Regions from separate parts of the Streptosporangium sp. NPDC002524 genome, predicted to be linked through region 2. Evidence: riboswitches for the same ligand, from Rfam matches in the RefSeq annotation. Region 2 holds a riboswitch; the other holds the start of a gene.
What was found. Region 2 has a riboswitch for glycine ahead of gcvP (aminomethyl-transferring glycine dehydrogenase). Riboswitches for the same ligand answer to the same signal wherever they lie in the genome.
Positions count from the first base shown of each region.

Region 1 (6,973 bases), on a different contig from region 2:
GCGTAGGAGCGGGCCGACAGCTCGCTCTCGATGCCGCTGATCAGCTCCATGAAGAACGGTTCCATCCCCAGGACCCGCGCGGGGCGGCACACGGTCAGGCCGACGGCGCGGGCCCGTGCCCCGTTGAGGGCGCGCGCGGCGCTGTTGGGCTGCCAGCCGATCTCTCTCGCGATGGCCTTGATGGTGTTCCTTCTCGCCTCCGACACGCCCGGACGGTCGTTCAGCGCGTAGGAGACCGCGACCTTGGACACCCCCGCGCGACGAGCGATGTCGGCGATCGTCGGTCGCTTCACGAGCCCTCCCCTGAACCGGTTATCCGACGCGTTTCCGCTGCGCACTTTACTATGCGTGCCCCGGCTCCCGGCGATCCCCCCGACGGCCGACGACCCCCCGTGACCCCTGTGACCCCTCGTGATCAGCCGTCACGGTCGGACGCCCGCGCCCGCGGCAAGACCGGGGGCGGTGACTCCCGAGCCGTCTCCCCGGCGGCCGGTCCGCTTAACCACTTAACTCTCGCCGCGCGCCCCGCCGCCGCCCGCGACCCCCGCTCACGGCGGGTCCCCGGCGGCACGCCGTCCCGCCCCGGCCGGTAACGTGCGGGAAGGCACCGGGATCGGCACCACGGGCACGAGGGGCACCACGGGCACGATGGGCACCACGGGCACGATGGGCACGATGGGCACACGGCGCCAGGACCTCGGTGGAAGCACGGCGAAACAGGAGACCATGTCCCGTCCCGTCATCGGCATCACCTGTTACGTCGAGCCCGCGCGCTTCACCGTCTGGGAGACCACGACCGCGCTCCTGCCGTACGACTACGTCGACCACGTGGCCCGCGCGGGCGGGCAGCCGGTGATCCTGCCCCCGGCGGGCGACCCCGCGACGCTGGCGGAGCGCCTGGACGGGCTGATCCTGGCCGGTGGCGGGGACGTCGGCCCCGAGCGGTACGGGCAGGAGCCGCACGAGCGGACCGGCTACGTCCGGCCGTTCCGCGACGACGCGGAGCTGGGGCTGGTCCGGGCGGCGCTGGAGCGCGGCCTGCCCTTCCTGGGGGTCTGCCGGGGCATGCAGGTCCTGAACGTCTCGCTGGGCGGCACCCTCCACCAGCACCTGCCCGACGTGGTCGGCCACCCGGGGCACGCCCCGGCCCCCGGCCACTACGGCAGGATGCCGGTGTGGCTCGCCCCCGGCAGCCGGACCTCGAAGATCTTCGGGGCCGAGACCGTGGACGTGGCCCACTACCACCACCAGGCCCTCGACCGGCCAGCCCCGGGCCTCACGGTGACCGCCCACGCCGAGGACGGCACGATCGAGGCCGTGGAGGTGGACGACCACCCCTTCGCCGTCGCCGTCCAGTGGCATCCCGAGACCGACGACGAGTCGGCCCTGTTCGAGGCGCTCGTCCGGCACGCCACCCCCTGACCGGCGCGGATGAGGGCGGAGCAGGGTGGATCGGGGCGGATCCGGGGCGGCGAGGGGATTTCGCTCGGCCGGTGCGGGCGGTTAGGCTGGCCGCTGACACCGATGAATCCCGTGCGGGAGAGCGTCCTGACACCCAGGCCAGGACCCCTGAAGGAGCAAGCCCTCCCCGCGAACCTCTCAAGGCAAAGGACCGTGCGGGTAGGTGCCCTCTGGAAAGCAGGTCCCACGACCTCGCCGAAGGTGAAAATCCGGTAAAACCCGGATGAAACTCTCAGGCACCCACGACAGAGGGGGAGGATGCTCTCATCTGTCCCCTGTCTGAGGTGCGCACATGTCCCGACCTACGCCGCTGCGCGGCGTGCACGAGTCCCTCGGCGCGACGCTGACCGACTTCGCGGGCTGGCTGATGCCGCTCCGCTACGGCAGCGAGTCGGCCGAGCACAACGCGGTCCGCCAGGCGGCCGGCCTGTTCGACCTCTCCCACATGGGTGAGATCTTCGTGACCGGGCCGCAGGCCGCCGAGGCCCTCGACCACTCCCTGGTCGGCCACCTCTCCGCGCTGGAGCCCGGCCGCGCCCGCTACACGATGATCGTCGACGCCGAGGGCGGCGTGCTGGACGACCTGATCGTCTACCGGCTCGCCCCCGCCGAGTTCATGGTCGTCGCCAACGCCTCCAACTACCCGCGGGTGGCCGCCGAGCTGACCGGCCGCGCCAAGGGCTTCGACGCCGTGGTGGACGACCGCTCCGAGCGGTACGCGCTGGTCGCGATCCAGGGCCCGCGCTCCGCGGAGATCCTGGGCACGCTCACCGACGCCGACCTCGACGGGCTCAGGTACTACGCCGGCCTGCCCGCCGTCGTCGCGGGCCGCGAGGCCCTCATCGCCCGTACCGGCTACACCGGCGAGGACGGCTTCGAGCTGTTCGTCGCGGCCGGGGACGCGGAGCCGGTCTGGGCCGCCCTCACCGAGGCGGGCGCGCCGCACGGCCTCATCCCCGCGGGCCTGTCCGCCCGCGACACCCTCCGGCTGGAGGCCGGGATGCCGCTGTACGGCAACGAGCTGTCGGCCTCGCTCACCCCGTTCGACGCCGGGCTGGGCCGTGTGGTGAGGTTTGACAAGCCGGGCGACTTCGTCGGCCGGGCCGCCCTCGAAGCACGCAAGGACGTCCCGCCGTCGCGCCGCCTGGTCGGCCTGGTCGCGACCGGCCGCAGGGTGCCCCGGCACGGGTACCCGGTGGTGGTCGCCGGAGACGGCACGGTCGTCGGCGAGGTCACCAGCGGGGCGCCCTCCCAGTCACTGGGCAGGCCCATCGCGATGGCCTACGTGGACAACGGCCTGTCGTCAGGACTGGCCGTCGACATCAGGGGCAGCCACGAGCCGGTCGAGGTCGTCGCACTGCCCTTCTACAGGAGGAAAAAATGAGCAGCATTCCCGAGGAACTGCACTACACCAAGGAACACGAGTGGATCTCCGGCATCGATGACGGCCTGACCCTCACCGTCGGCATCACCGCCTACGCCGCCGAGGCGCTGGGCGACGTGGTCTACGTGCAGGTCCCCGAGGTCGGCTCGGCCGTCGCCTCCGGTGACGCCGTCGGCGAGGTCGAGTCGACCAAGTCGGTGAGCGACATCTTCGCGCCGGTCTCCGGCGAGGTCGTCGAGGTCAACCAGGCCGTCGTGGACGACCCCTCGCTGGTCAACAGCGACTCCTACGGCGACGGCTGGCTGTTCCGCGTACGCCTCGAGGGCTCCGCCGACGACCTGCTGTCGCCGGAGGAGTACGCCGCGCTCACCTCGGGTGAGTCCTAAGCCTCTCCCCCCTCGCGTCACGGCCACGCGCGTCCCCGGGCGCGCGTGGCCGTCCACGCTGGAAGGATTCAGATGACGATCAGCGTCTTCGATCTCTTCAAGATCGGAATCGGCCCGTCCAGCTCGCACACCGGCGGCCCGATGGCCGCCGCCCACAAGTTCGCCCGCGGCCTCGACCGGGACGGGCTCCTGGAGAAGACCGCCCGGGTGAGCGCCATCCTGTACGGCTCGCTGGGCCTGACCGGCAAGGGCCACGGCAGCGACAAGGCCGTGCTGCTCGGCCTGTCGGGCGAGAAGCCCGAGCTGGTCGACGTCGACACGGTCGACGAGCGCCTCGCCGCCATGCGCGAGTCCGGCACCCTCTCCCTGTACGGCTCCCGTGAGATCCCCTTCGTCATCGGCGAGGACCTCGTCTTCGAACGCAAGATCTCGCTCCCCGGCCACCCCAACGGCATGCGCTTCACCGCGCTGTCCGAGTCCGGCGAGACGGTCCGCGAGAAGGTCTACTACTCGGTGGGCGGCGGCTTCGTCGTCGACGAGAACGCCACCGGCGCCGACCGGATCAAGCCCGACGACACCGTCCTGCCGTACCCCTTCACCACGGCCGCGGAATTGCTCGCCCAGTGCGCGGAGACCGGGCTGTCGATCTCCGGGCTGATGCTGGAGAACGAGCAGGCGTTCGGCCGCACCGAGGCCGAGATCCGCGACCAGCTGCTCGTCCTGTGGCGGGTCATGAGCGAGTGCGTGCAGCGCGGCATCGGCAAGGAGGGCGTGCTGCCCGGCGGCCTGAAGGTCCGCCGCCGCGCCCACCAGCTCCACCGGCAGCTGCGCAGCGAGTCGGCGGAGAAGGACTCGCTGCAGACGATGGACTGGGTCTCGCTGTTCGCCCTCGCGGTCAACGAGGAGAACGCCGCCGGGGGCCGCATCGTCACCGCGCCCACCAACGGCGCCGCGGGCATCATCCCGGCCGTGCTCACCTACTACGACCGCTTCACCAAGGACTCCGACGACGAGGGCGTGATCCGCTTCCTGCTGACCGCGGGGGCGATCGGCGTGCTGTTCAAGGAGAACGCCTCCATCTCCGGCGCCGAGGTCGGCTGCCAGGGCGAGGTCGGCTCGGCCTGCTCGATGGCCGCCGCCGGGCTCACCGAGGTGATGGGCGGGACCCCGGAGCAGGTCGAGAACGCCGCCGAGATCGGCATCGAGCACAACCTGGGGCTGACCTGCGACCCGATCGGCGGCCTGGTGCAGATCCCGTGCATCGAGCGCAACGCGGTCGCCTCGATCAAGGCCATCGCCGCCGCCAGGATCGCGATGCGCGGCGACGGCCGCCACTTCGTCTCGCTGGACAAGGCCATCAAGACGATGCGCGACACCGGCCGCGACATGCTCGACAAGTACAAGGAGACCAGCCGGGGAGGGCTCGCGGTCAACGTCATCGAGTGCTGAGCGGGCACGGGACGGGCCTGGGACCTCCGGTGGCCGGGGGTTCCCGGCGCGCGGGGAGCCACGGGTCTCGGGCCGACGCGCGGGGAAGGGTCACGGGTCCCCGGACCGGCGCTCGGGAGGAGAGTCACGGGTCCCTGGGAACATACAACCCGATCACCAACAAATTTCGCATCACGTGCAAGACCCTCCGATCCCGCGCCTATGCTGGGTGGCCATGTGAGCGGGACTCGGGAGGTCGCGGTGGTAACGGGAACGCACCCGGCGGGCCGTTCCCGTCGCTCCCAGCGCCCCGCGAAACCCTCCCGCCCCCTGCGGACGCTCCGCTTCGTCCGGTCGCACTGGCTCTTCGTCACCGCCCTGCTGGCGGGTGGCGGCCTGCGGGTCCTCGCCATGCTCGGCTACCGGCCCGCCCTGTGGTTCTGGGCCGACTCCTTCGTCTACCTGAACGCGGGGCTCGACCCCCGCCCCCTGGAGTCCCGCCCGGCGGGCTACGCGCTGTTCCTGTGGATCCTCAAGCCGCTGTCCAGCATCCCCGCGGTGGTCGCGGTGCAGCACCTGCTCGGGCTGGTCGTGGCCGTCTGCGTCTACCTGCTGCTGCGCAGGCTGGGCGGGCTGCCCGGGTGGGGCGCGACGCTCGCCTCACTGCCGGTGCTGCTGGACGCCTACCAGCTCCAGCTCGAACACCTCGTCATGGCGGACCTGCTCTTCCAGTTCCTGGCGGTGCTCGCGGTCACGCTGCTGCTGTGGCGGCGGCGCCCCGCGGTGTGGGTCGCGGCGCTGGCCGGAGCGCTGCTCGCCGCGGCGACCGTCACCCGCACGATCGGGCTGCCGCTGATCGCCGTGGCGCTGGCCTGCATGCTGCTCCGCCGGGCCGGGTGGCGGGCGGTCGTCGCCGCGACGCTGGCCGCCGCGATCGGCCTGGGCTCGTACGCGGCCTGGTTCAGGACCGAGCACGGCAACTTCGGGCTGACCAGGGGAAACGCCTTCCTCTGGGCGCGGACGATGACCTTCGCCGACTGCGACAGGATCCACCCGGCCGGTCCCGAGGCGGCCCTGTGCCCCGTCGAGCCGCTCGGGCGGCGCCCGGCGCCGCCGGTCTACATCTGGGACGGCGACTCGCCGCTGAACAAGGTCAAGGGCAGCTGGGCGGAGCGCGACGCGCTCGCGGGCGCCTTCGCCACCCAGGCGATCATGGCCCAGCCGTTCGACTTCCTGCGGGCGGGCCTGAGCGACGCGGCCCACATCTTCGACTGGAACCGGCGCGTCTACCCGGCCCCCGGGCCGCAGAGCGCCTACGTCTTCCCCGACACCGTGCGCCCCTTCTCCCCGGGGGCCGCCTCGCAGGGCAGGACCGCCGAACAGCTGACCGTGGCCTACCAGGGCTCGTCGGGGGCGCCGGTGATGGCCGAGCCGTACGCGGGCTGGCTGCGCGGCTACCAGGAGTACGCCTTCGTGCGGGGCCCGTACCTCGGGGTGATCCTGCTGGTCGGCCTGGTCGGCGTGCTGATGCGGCTGCGGCGGCTCGGCGGCGCGGTGCTGCTGCCCTGGGCGGCGGGGACGATGCTGCTGATCCTGCCGCCCTTCATCGCGGCCTTCGACCACCGCTACGTCATCCCCGCCCTCCCGCTGGCCTGCCTCGCCGCCGGGCTCGCCTTCGGGTCCAGGCACGAGGAGAACGCCCCCGAGCCCGCGGCCGTCGTGCCGGACGAGGATCCGCCGTACGAGGGCCCCGGCGACGAGGACCCGTCGTACGACACGACGAGCGACCGGCCGGTGTACGCGAGTCCCGTCGGGGAGGCGGGGTACGGGTCGTACGAGGGACAGGGCTACCGGGGTACCGCGGCGCACGGAGGCGCCGGGTACGGAGACACCGGGTACAGGGGCACCGCGTACGGGACCTCCTCGTACGGGGACACCGCCTACGGGAACACGACGGAACGGCCCGTGTACGGCGCGACCGGCGAACGGTCCGCGTACGGGGGAACGGCCGAACGGTCCGCGTACGGCCCCACGGGTGAGCGATCCGCGTACGGGGGGACGGGTGAGCGGCCGGTGCCCGGGGGGTCAGCGGCGGCGGACGTGCAGGCGAACCACCACGCCGAGTTCTACCTCCCCGAGCGCCCGTCGGACCTTCCCCACCGCGTCCCGGTTCAGCCGGGCCACGAGTTTGCCGACGTCGGCCGCGGGCGCGCAGGCGACCCCGATGCGCAGCCGCTCGTGCCTTATGTACCTGACGCGAACACGAGTGAGCCCTTCGACTTCTTTAAGAGCAACCCCGAGCATGGCGGTCCCC
Region 1 is NZ_JBEOWK010000020.1:112,720-119,692, reverse strand. Features, by position in the region: gene ABT053_RS30645 (LacI family DNA-binding transcriptional regulator) at 1-293, opposite strand, end outside; gene ABT053_RS30640 (gamma-glutamyl-gamma-aminobutyrate hydrolase family protein) at 595-1,422, shown strand; glycine riboswitch at 1,527-1,625, shown strand; glycine riboswitch at 1,626-1,720, shown strand; gene gcvT (glycine cleavage system aminomethyltransferase GcvT) at 1,754-2,845, shown strand; gene gcvH (glycine cleavage system protein GcvH) at 2,842-3,231, shown strand; gene ABT053_RS30625 (L-serine ammonia-lyase) at 3,304-4,680, shown strand; gene ABT053_RS30620 (hypothetical protein) at 4,921-6,973, shown strand, end outside.
Region 1: linked by a shared signal. The riboswitch ahead of gcvT (glycine cleavage system aminomethyltransferase GcvT) and the one ahead of gcvP (aminomethyl-transferring glycine dehydrogenase) in region 2 are both predicted to bind glycine.

Region 2 (6,973 bases):
TCCTCCAGCACCACCGCGAGCCCCACCGCCGCCTGGGCCCGGTCGGGCTCGGCGGGATCGGCGGCCAGCTCGGCGAAGATCGCGGCGGCGCCGTCGAGATCCCCCGACTCGGCCAGTCTTCGCGCGGTGTCCAAGGGACGGGTGTCCACCTCAGGCATGCATGATCCTTCCGGATACGGAGACGCCCCGAGCCTAACGACTCGGGGCGCCCTCCGTCCCGTCGCATTCCCCGCGAATATCGAGCTCCGCGAGGTTCGCGCGGGGTTTCCGCTCTCGCGGGGATCAGTCCTCGTACGCCTCCAGGGGAGGGCAGGAGCAGACCAGGTTGCGGTCCCCGTAGGCCTGGTCGATGCGGCGGACCGGCGACCAGTACTTGCCCTCGCGCACCGACGGCAGCGGGTAGGCCGCCTCGGTGCGGCCGTAGGGGTGGGCCCACTCGTCGGCGACGAGGCTGTCGGCCGTGTGCGGGGCGTTGCGCAGCGGGTTGTCGGTCCTGTCGTAGGCCCCGGAGGCGACCTTCGCGATCTCCTCGCGGATCGCGATCATCGCCTCGCAGAACCGGTCGAGCTCGGCCAGGTCCTCGCTCTCGGTCGGCTCGATCATCAGCGTGCCGGCCACCGGGAAGGACATGGTCGGGGCGTGGAAGCCGTAGTCGATGAGGCGCTTGGCCACGTCGTCGACCGTCACCCCGGTCTCCTTGGTGATCTGGCGCAGGTCCACGATGCACTCGTGGGCGACGAGGCCGCCGCGGCCGGTGTAGAGGACCGGGTAGTGGGGGCTGAGCCTGCGGGCCAGGTAGTTGGCCGACAGGATGGCCTGCTCGGTGGCCGCCTTCAGGCCGTCGGCGCCCATCATCCGGATGTAGGCCCAGGAGATGGGCAGGATGCCCGCGGAGCCGTACGGGGCCGCCGAGACCGGGCCGACCGCAGCGCCCTCGCCGCCCTCGCGCAGCGGGTGGCCGGGCAGGTAGTCGGCCAGGTGGGCGCGGACCGCGACCGGGCCGACGCCGGGGCCGCCGCCGCCGTGCGGGATGCAGAAGGTCTTGTGCAGGTTCAGGTGGGAGACGTCGGCCCCGAACTCCCCCGGCCTGGCCAGGCCGACCAGCGCGTTGAGGTTGGCGCCGTCGACGTAGACCTGCCCGCCGGCCTCGTGCACCAGCTCGCAGATCCGGACGATCGTCTCCTCGTACACCCCGTGCGTGGACGGGTAGGTCACCATGATCGCGGCGAGCTGCTCGCGGTGCTTGCCGATCTTCGCGACGAGGTCGTCGACGTCCACGTTGCCCTGGTCGTCACAGGCGACCACGGCCACGCGCATGCCCGCCATCACGGCGCTCGCGGCGTTGGTGCCGTGCGCGGACGAGGGGATCAGGCAGACGTCGCGGCCCGACTCGCCCCGGGCGGTGTGGTAGGCGCGGATCGCCAGGAGCCCGGCGAACTCGCCCTGGGAGCCGGCGTTCGGCTGGAGCGACACGGCGTCGTAGCCGGTCACCTCGGCCAGCCAGCGCTCCAGCTCCCCGATCAGCTCGACGTAACCCGCGGCCTGGTCCTCGGGCGCGTAGGGGTGCAGCCCGGCGAACTCCGGCCAGGTGATCGGCTCCATCTCGGTGGTCGCGTTGAGCTTCATGGTGCAGGAGCCCAGCGGGATCATCGACCGGTCGAGCGCGATGTCCTTGTCCTGCAGCCTGCGCAGGTAGCGCAGCATCGCCGTCTCGGAGCGGTGGCTGTTGAAGACCGGGTGGGTCAGATAGTCGCTGACCCGCGCCAGCGCGGCGGGCAGCGCGTCGTGCGCGGCGGCGTCGAGGTCGGCGAGCACGGTTCCGCTGACCTCGAAGGCGGCCAGGACCTGCTCCAGATGCAGGAGCTCGGTCTTCTCGTCGCAGGTGACGCCCACGTGGTCGGCGTCTACCAGGCGCAGGTTCACCCCGTTGTCGCGGGCCGCGGCGACGACCTTCGCGGCCCGGCCGGGCACCCTGGCGAGCACGGTGTCGAAGAAGGTGTCGTGCACGATCTCGACGCCGCCCTGGCGCAGGCCCTCGGCGAGCACGACGGCGTACCGGTGGGTGCGCCGGCCGATCCTGCGCAGGCCCTCGGGGCCGTGGTAGACGGCGTACATGCCGGCGATCACGGCGAGCAGCACCTGCGCGGTGCAGATGTTGCTGGTGGCCTTCTCGCGGCGGATGTGCTGCTCGCGGGTCTGGAGCGCGAGCCGGTACGCGGGGCGCTTGTCTGCGTCCTGGGAGACGCCCACCAGGCGGCCCGGCAGCTGGCGCTGGAGGCCGTCGCGGACGGCCATGTAGGCGGCGTGCGGGCCGCCGAAGCCGAGGGGGACGCCGAAGCGCTGCGAGGAGCCGACCGCGATGTCGGCGCCGAGCTCGCCGGGCGCGGCCAGGAGGGTGAGGGCGAGCAGGTCGGCGGCGGCGACCACCTGGGCGCCGCGCGCGTGGGCGGCGTCGGCGATGGCGCGGAAGTCGCGGACCCTGCCGCTGGCGCCGGGATACTGCACGAGCACCCCGAAGCACTCGGGAAGCTCCTCGGTGAAGTCGCTCTCGACCAGCTCGATGCCGAGCGGCTCGGCGCGGGTGCGCAGCACCGCCTTGGTCTGCGGCAGCGCGTCGGCGTCCACCACGAACACCTTCGAGGGCCCGCGGCCCGCGCGGCGGGCCAGGGTCATCGCCTCGGCGGCGGCGGTGGCCTCGTCCAGCAGGGAGGCCCCGGCCACGTCGAGGGCGGTCAGGTCGGCGACGACGGTCTGGAAGTTGATCAGGGCTTCCAGGCGGCCCTGGGAGATCTCCGGCTGGTAGGGCGTGTACGCGGTGTACCAGCCCGGGTTCTCCAGGAGGTTGCGGCGGATGACGCCCGGGGTGACCGTGTCGTGGTAGCCCAGGCCGATCATCGAGGTGAGCACGGTGTTGCGCCCGGCGAGGACCCGCAGCTCGGCGAGGGTCTCGGACTCCCCGGCCGCCGGGGGCAGGCTCAGCCGCTCGGAGGAGCGGATCGCCTCGGGCACGGCCACCGCGACCAGGTCGGCGACGGAGGCGAATCCGACCGCCTCCAGCATGCGGGTCTGGCCGGCGTCGTCCGGCCCTATGTGGCGGGTGGCGAACGGAGGGGAGCCGAGTTCGCTGAGCGATGACAGGTCGGTCATTGGTGAAGCCTCCCGGGACGGGGTGGAGACCGGCGCTGGGCGCGGGCGTATGCCTGGTCTCCCCCTCTGTCATCACGACCGTCGTGCCGGGTCGTGACCTGAGAGCTTCACCTGCCCCTTATGGGGCGGCTTGCACCGTCGGTGAGTCGCGCCTGGCGAGCGCGCCTGCTTTCCAGAGTTGCCTCGTCCGTGCGGTACCGGGTGCCTGAGAGATTCCGGGGAGGTTGCTCCTTCGGCGCCCCGATCGCGGTCGGGGTCTCTCCCGCACAGGGTCAGTGGCAAGTCCGAGTTTACCCGGTTCGTCGTGCTCTGCGACGGCGGGCCAGCTCATCGGCCTGATGATCTCCTCCTAAAGGGCCGTCGCCCGACTCCGCACGTTCGCCGGGCAGATCCGCGAGGGAGCCCTCCACCTCCTGCCACACCCGTCCCAGAGCTATGCCGAAGACGCCCTGACCACCCTGGAGCAGGTCGATGACCTCGTCGGGCGAGGTGCACTCGTAGACGCTCACCCCGTCGCTCATCAGGGTGATCCCGGCCAGGTCGTTGACGCCCCTGTCTCGCAGGTGCTGCACGGCGATGCGGATCTGCTGGAGGGAGACGCCGGTGTCGAGGAGCCGCTTGACGACCTTGAGGACCAGGATGTCGCGAAAGCCGTAGAGCCGCTGGGAGCCGGAGCCGTGGGCGGCTCGCACGGTGGGCTCGACCAGGCCGGTGCGCGCCCAGTAGTCGAGCTGCCGGTAGGTGATGCCGGCCGCGGAACAGGCCGTGGGGCCGCGGTAGCCGATGTCGGCGGGCACCTTCACCGGTTGCCCGTCGAACAGCAGACCCTCTTCACCCGCGCGCTGACGTGCCGACTGGCGCCGTTCCGGGTCATCCTGATCGGCGTTTCTACCCTCGCCGCTGCTGACCGCCACGCGGACCTCCGGCTTTCTCTCATCCCACGGCCTGATCTGGGGGTTTACGCACGACCGCGGGTTTCACTTGCACCGTAGGACTGGGGCCAAGTCCAGTCAACGACCCCACCCGGCGCGTCGTGAAGCGTAAATGCACCGAAATTCCTACCCCGCGCGGCCGAAGTCCTCGGGCGTGATCGTGTCAAGGAACTCCCTGAACTTCTCCACCTCGTCCTCCTGGTCGTCGGGGATGATCACCCCGGCCTCCCGGACCACGTCCTCACTCGCGAAGATACGGGCGCCGGTGCGCAGTGCCAAGGCGATCGAGTCCGAGGGACGCGCGCTCACCTCGACCCCGTTGGAGAACACGAGATCCGCGAAGAAGATGCCGTCGCGCAGGGCGACGATGTTGACCGTGCTCAGCCGGACCCCGAGGCCTTCGAGCACGTCGCGGAACAGATCATGGGTGAGGGGCCGGGGTGGTGGTTCCTCGGCCTGGGCCATGGCGATCGCCGTGGCCTCCGTCATGCCGATCCAGATAGGTAGGTAACGCTCCCCATGTGTCTCTTTCAGCAAGACGATCGGCTGGTTGGAGGGCATCTCAACTCGAACGCCCACGACCTCCATCTGCAACACGGGCTGCTCCGTCTTCGCTGGATTCCGACCGGTTTGTTCAACGTAACACTCGTGGGGGTACGAGTGCCTGGTCAGGTTCTCACCGGCCCAGGGCCCCACGAACGCCGGAACGCAGCAGAGAGGCGTGCAATTCCAGCAACAGGCCGGAGATCTCCCTGGCCGTCTCGTCGGCCTGGTCGATGGCGCCCGGGGCGCGGCGGCGCAGGAGGGGGGCGACGGCCTGCTCGACCAGCCCCGCCTCGCGCTCGGCGGCGGCCTTGACGGCCCGCAGGTGGCGGGCCCGCAGGCCGAAGGCGGCGAGGGCCCCGACGCTGCGGGCCACGGCCAGCGCCTCGGCGTCGTAGTAGCGGGCCACCGCGGCCAGCAGGCCGTAGTCCTCCAGCTCGGCGAGGGTCTCCTCGTCGAGCTCGGCGGCGGCGAGCAGCTCCTCGCGGGTGAGCCGGACCTCGGGGGGCGCGTCGTCGGGGACGGCCCGCGGCCGGGCGGCCGGGCGCTCCTCGCGGTCGGCCGCCTCCAGGTGGTCCTTGATGACGCGCAGCGGCAGGTAGCGGTCACGCTGCTCGCTGAGGATGTACCGCAGCCGCTCGACGTCGGCGTAGGTGAACTTCCGGTAACCGGAGGGACTGCGCTCCGGCTCGATCAGCCCCTCGCCCTCCAGGAAACGAATCTTGGAGATGCTGACGTCGGGGAACTCGCCCTGCAGGAGAGCGAGCACCTCCCCGATGCTCATGTGCGCACGAGCGGCCTGCGAGCTCATCATCCTCCAGCGGCGCCGCGGGTGAGGAAGACGAGGCGGAACTTGCCGATCTGCACCTCGTCCCCGCCGTACAGCGGGACCTCCTCGATGCGCTCGCGGTTCACGTACGTGCCGTTCAGGCTGCCGACGTCGCGGACGGTGAAGACCCCGCCGCCGCGCCGGTAGAACTCCACGTGGCGGCGCGAGACCGTGATGTCGTCGAGGAAGATGTCGCTCTCGGGGTGGCGGCCCACGGTGGTGAGGTCGCTGTCGAGCAGGAACCTGCTGCCGGCGTTGGGGCCGCGCATCGCGACCAGCAGCGCGGTGCCCGGGGGCAACTGCTCGACCGCCTGCCGCTCGGCGAGAAGCGTCTCACCTGTCTCCGCCTCGTAGGCCTCGATCCCGGAGAGGGAGATCGTCGATGTGCTGTCTCCGGGGGTCTCGGCTTTGGTAAGCGGCGACCCGCATCGTGAACAGAAACGGGCATCCTCAGGATTGGCATGACCGCACTGCGTGCAGTAGACGCTCGGCATCGATCGGCTCGGCCTCCTACCGCGAAGACGCGGCAACGGTGCTCAGTGATGCGCGCCTCGCTTCTTCGCTTCTCAAGTGTTTTCTCGGACTGCGAATGCCGCAACATACAGTGATGAGGCGCGAAGGTCAAGGTTGACGCTGAACCGCGGGTACGGTCGGTGACAAAGTTACAGTGGGGCACTGTCCCCGGTCCATGGCGCCGCGCTGTGTTTGTGGCAACCGCTCGGCCCGGAGCCCCCGCCCGGGCCCCGTTCCCGCGCCTTCGCGCACCCGCCCAGACCCCTGTCTCACGCCTTCGCGCACCCGCCCGGGGCCCGTTCTCGCACCTTCGCGCACCCGCCCGGGGCCCGTTCTCGCGCCCTCGCGCGCCCGGCCGGGTCCCGTCAGCCGCCCGCGGCCTCCTCGACCACCCGCGCCCAGTGCTCGATCAGGGTCTGCGCGGAGTCGACGTCGAACCCCTCGGCCCACAGGTGGGTGACCGCCTCCGTCGGGTCGGGCAGCACCAGGGTCCAGCTGCCGTCCTCGGCGACGACCCGCACCCCGTCGGTGGTGTCGATGCGGTAGTGCTCGGCGGCCTCGATGACCGAGCGCATCACCGCGCCCTTGGCCGCCCACGGGGTCGGCACGGTCCGGCGCAGCAGCTTGGCCTCGGGGATCCTGGCGTCGATCTGGCTGAGTGAGAGCCGGGTCCTGGCGACCAGGCCCAGCAGGCGCAGGAACACCGCCAGGCCGTCCACCGTGGGCCCGAACTCGGGCACGATGAAACCGCCGCGCCCGTCGGCCGCGAAGATCATCTCCGGCCCCCTGGCGGCGGCGGTGAGCGCGTCGATCGCGGTGGAGGTCCACTCGGCCTGGACGCCGTGGAACCTGCAGACCTGCTCGGCCACCCGGGTGGTGGTGACCGGCAGCGCCACCCTGCCGCCGCGCCGCTCGGCGGCGACCAGGTCGAGCACCACCAGCAGGGCGCGCTCCTCGCTGATCAGCTGGCCCTTCTCGTCCACCAGCGCGACCCGCTCCCCCACCGGGT
Region 2 is NZ_JBEOWK010000046.1:28,150-35,122, reverse strand. Features, by position in the region: gene ABT053_RS41775 (hypothetical protein) at 1-158, opposite strand, end outside; gene gcvP (aminomethyl-transferring glycine dehydrogenase) at 283-3,147, opposite strand; glycine riboswitch at 3,330-3,422, opposite strand; gene ABT053_RS41765 (MerR family transcriptional regulator) at 3,438-4,061, opposite strand; gene ABT053_RS41760 (bifunctional nuclease family protein) at 4,206-4,676, opposite strand; gene ftsR (transcriptional regulator FtsR) at 4,756-5,406, opposite strand; gene ABT053_RS41750 (double zinc ribbon and FHA domain-containing protein) at 5,433-5,945, opposite strand; gene ABT053_RS41745 (sugar phosphate nucleotidyltransferase) at 6,330-6,973, opposite strand, start outside.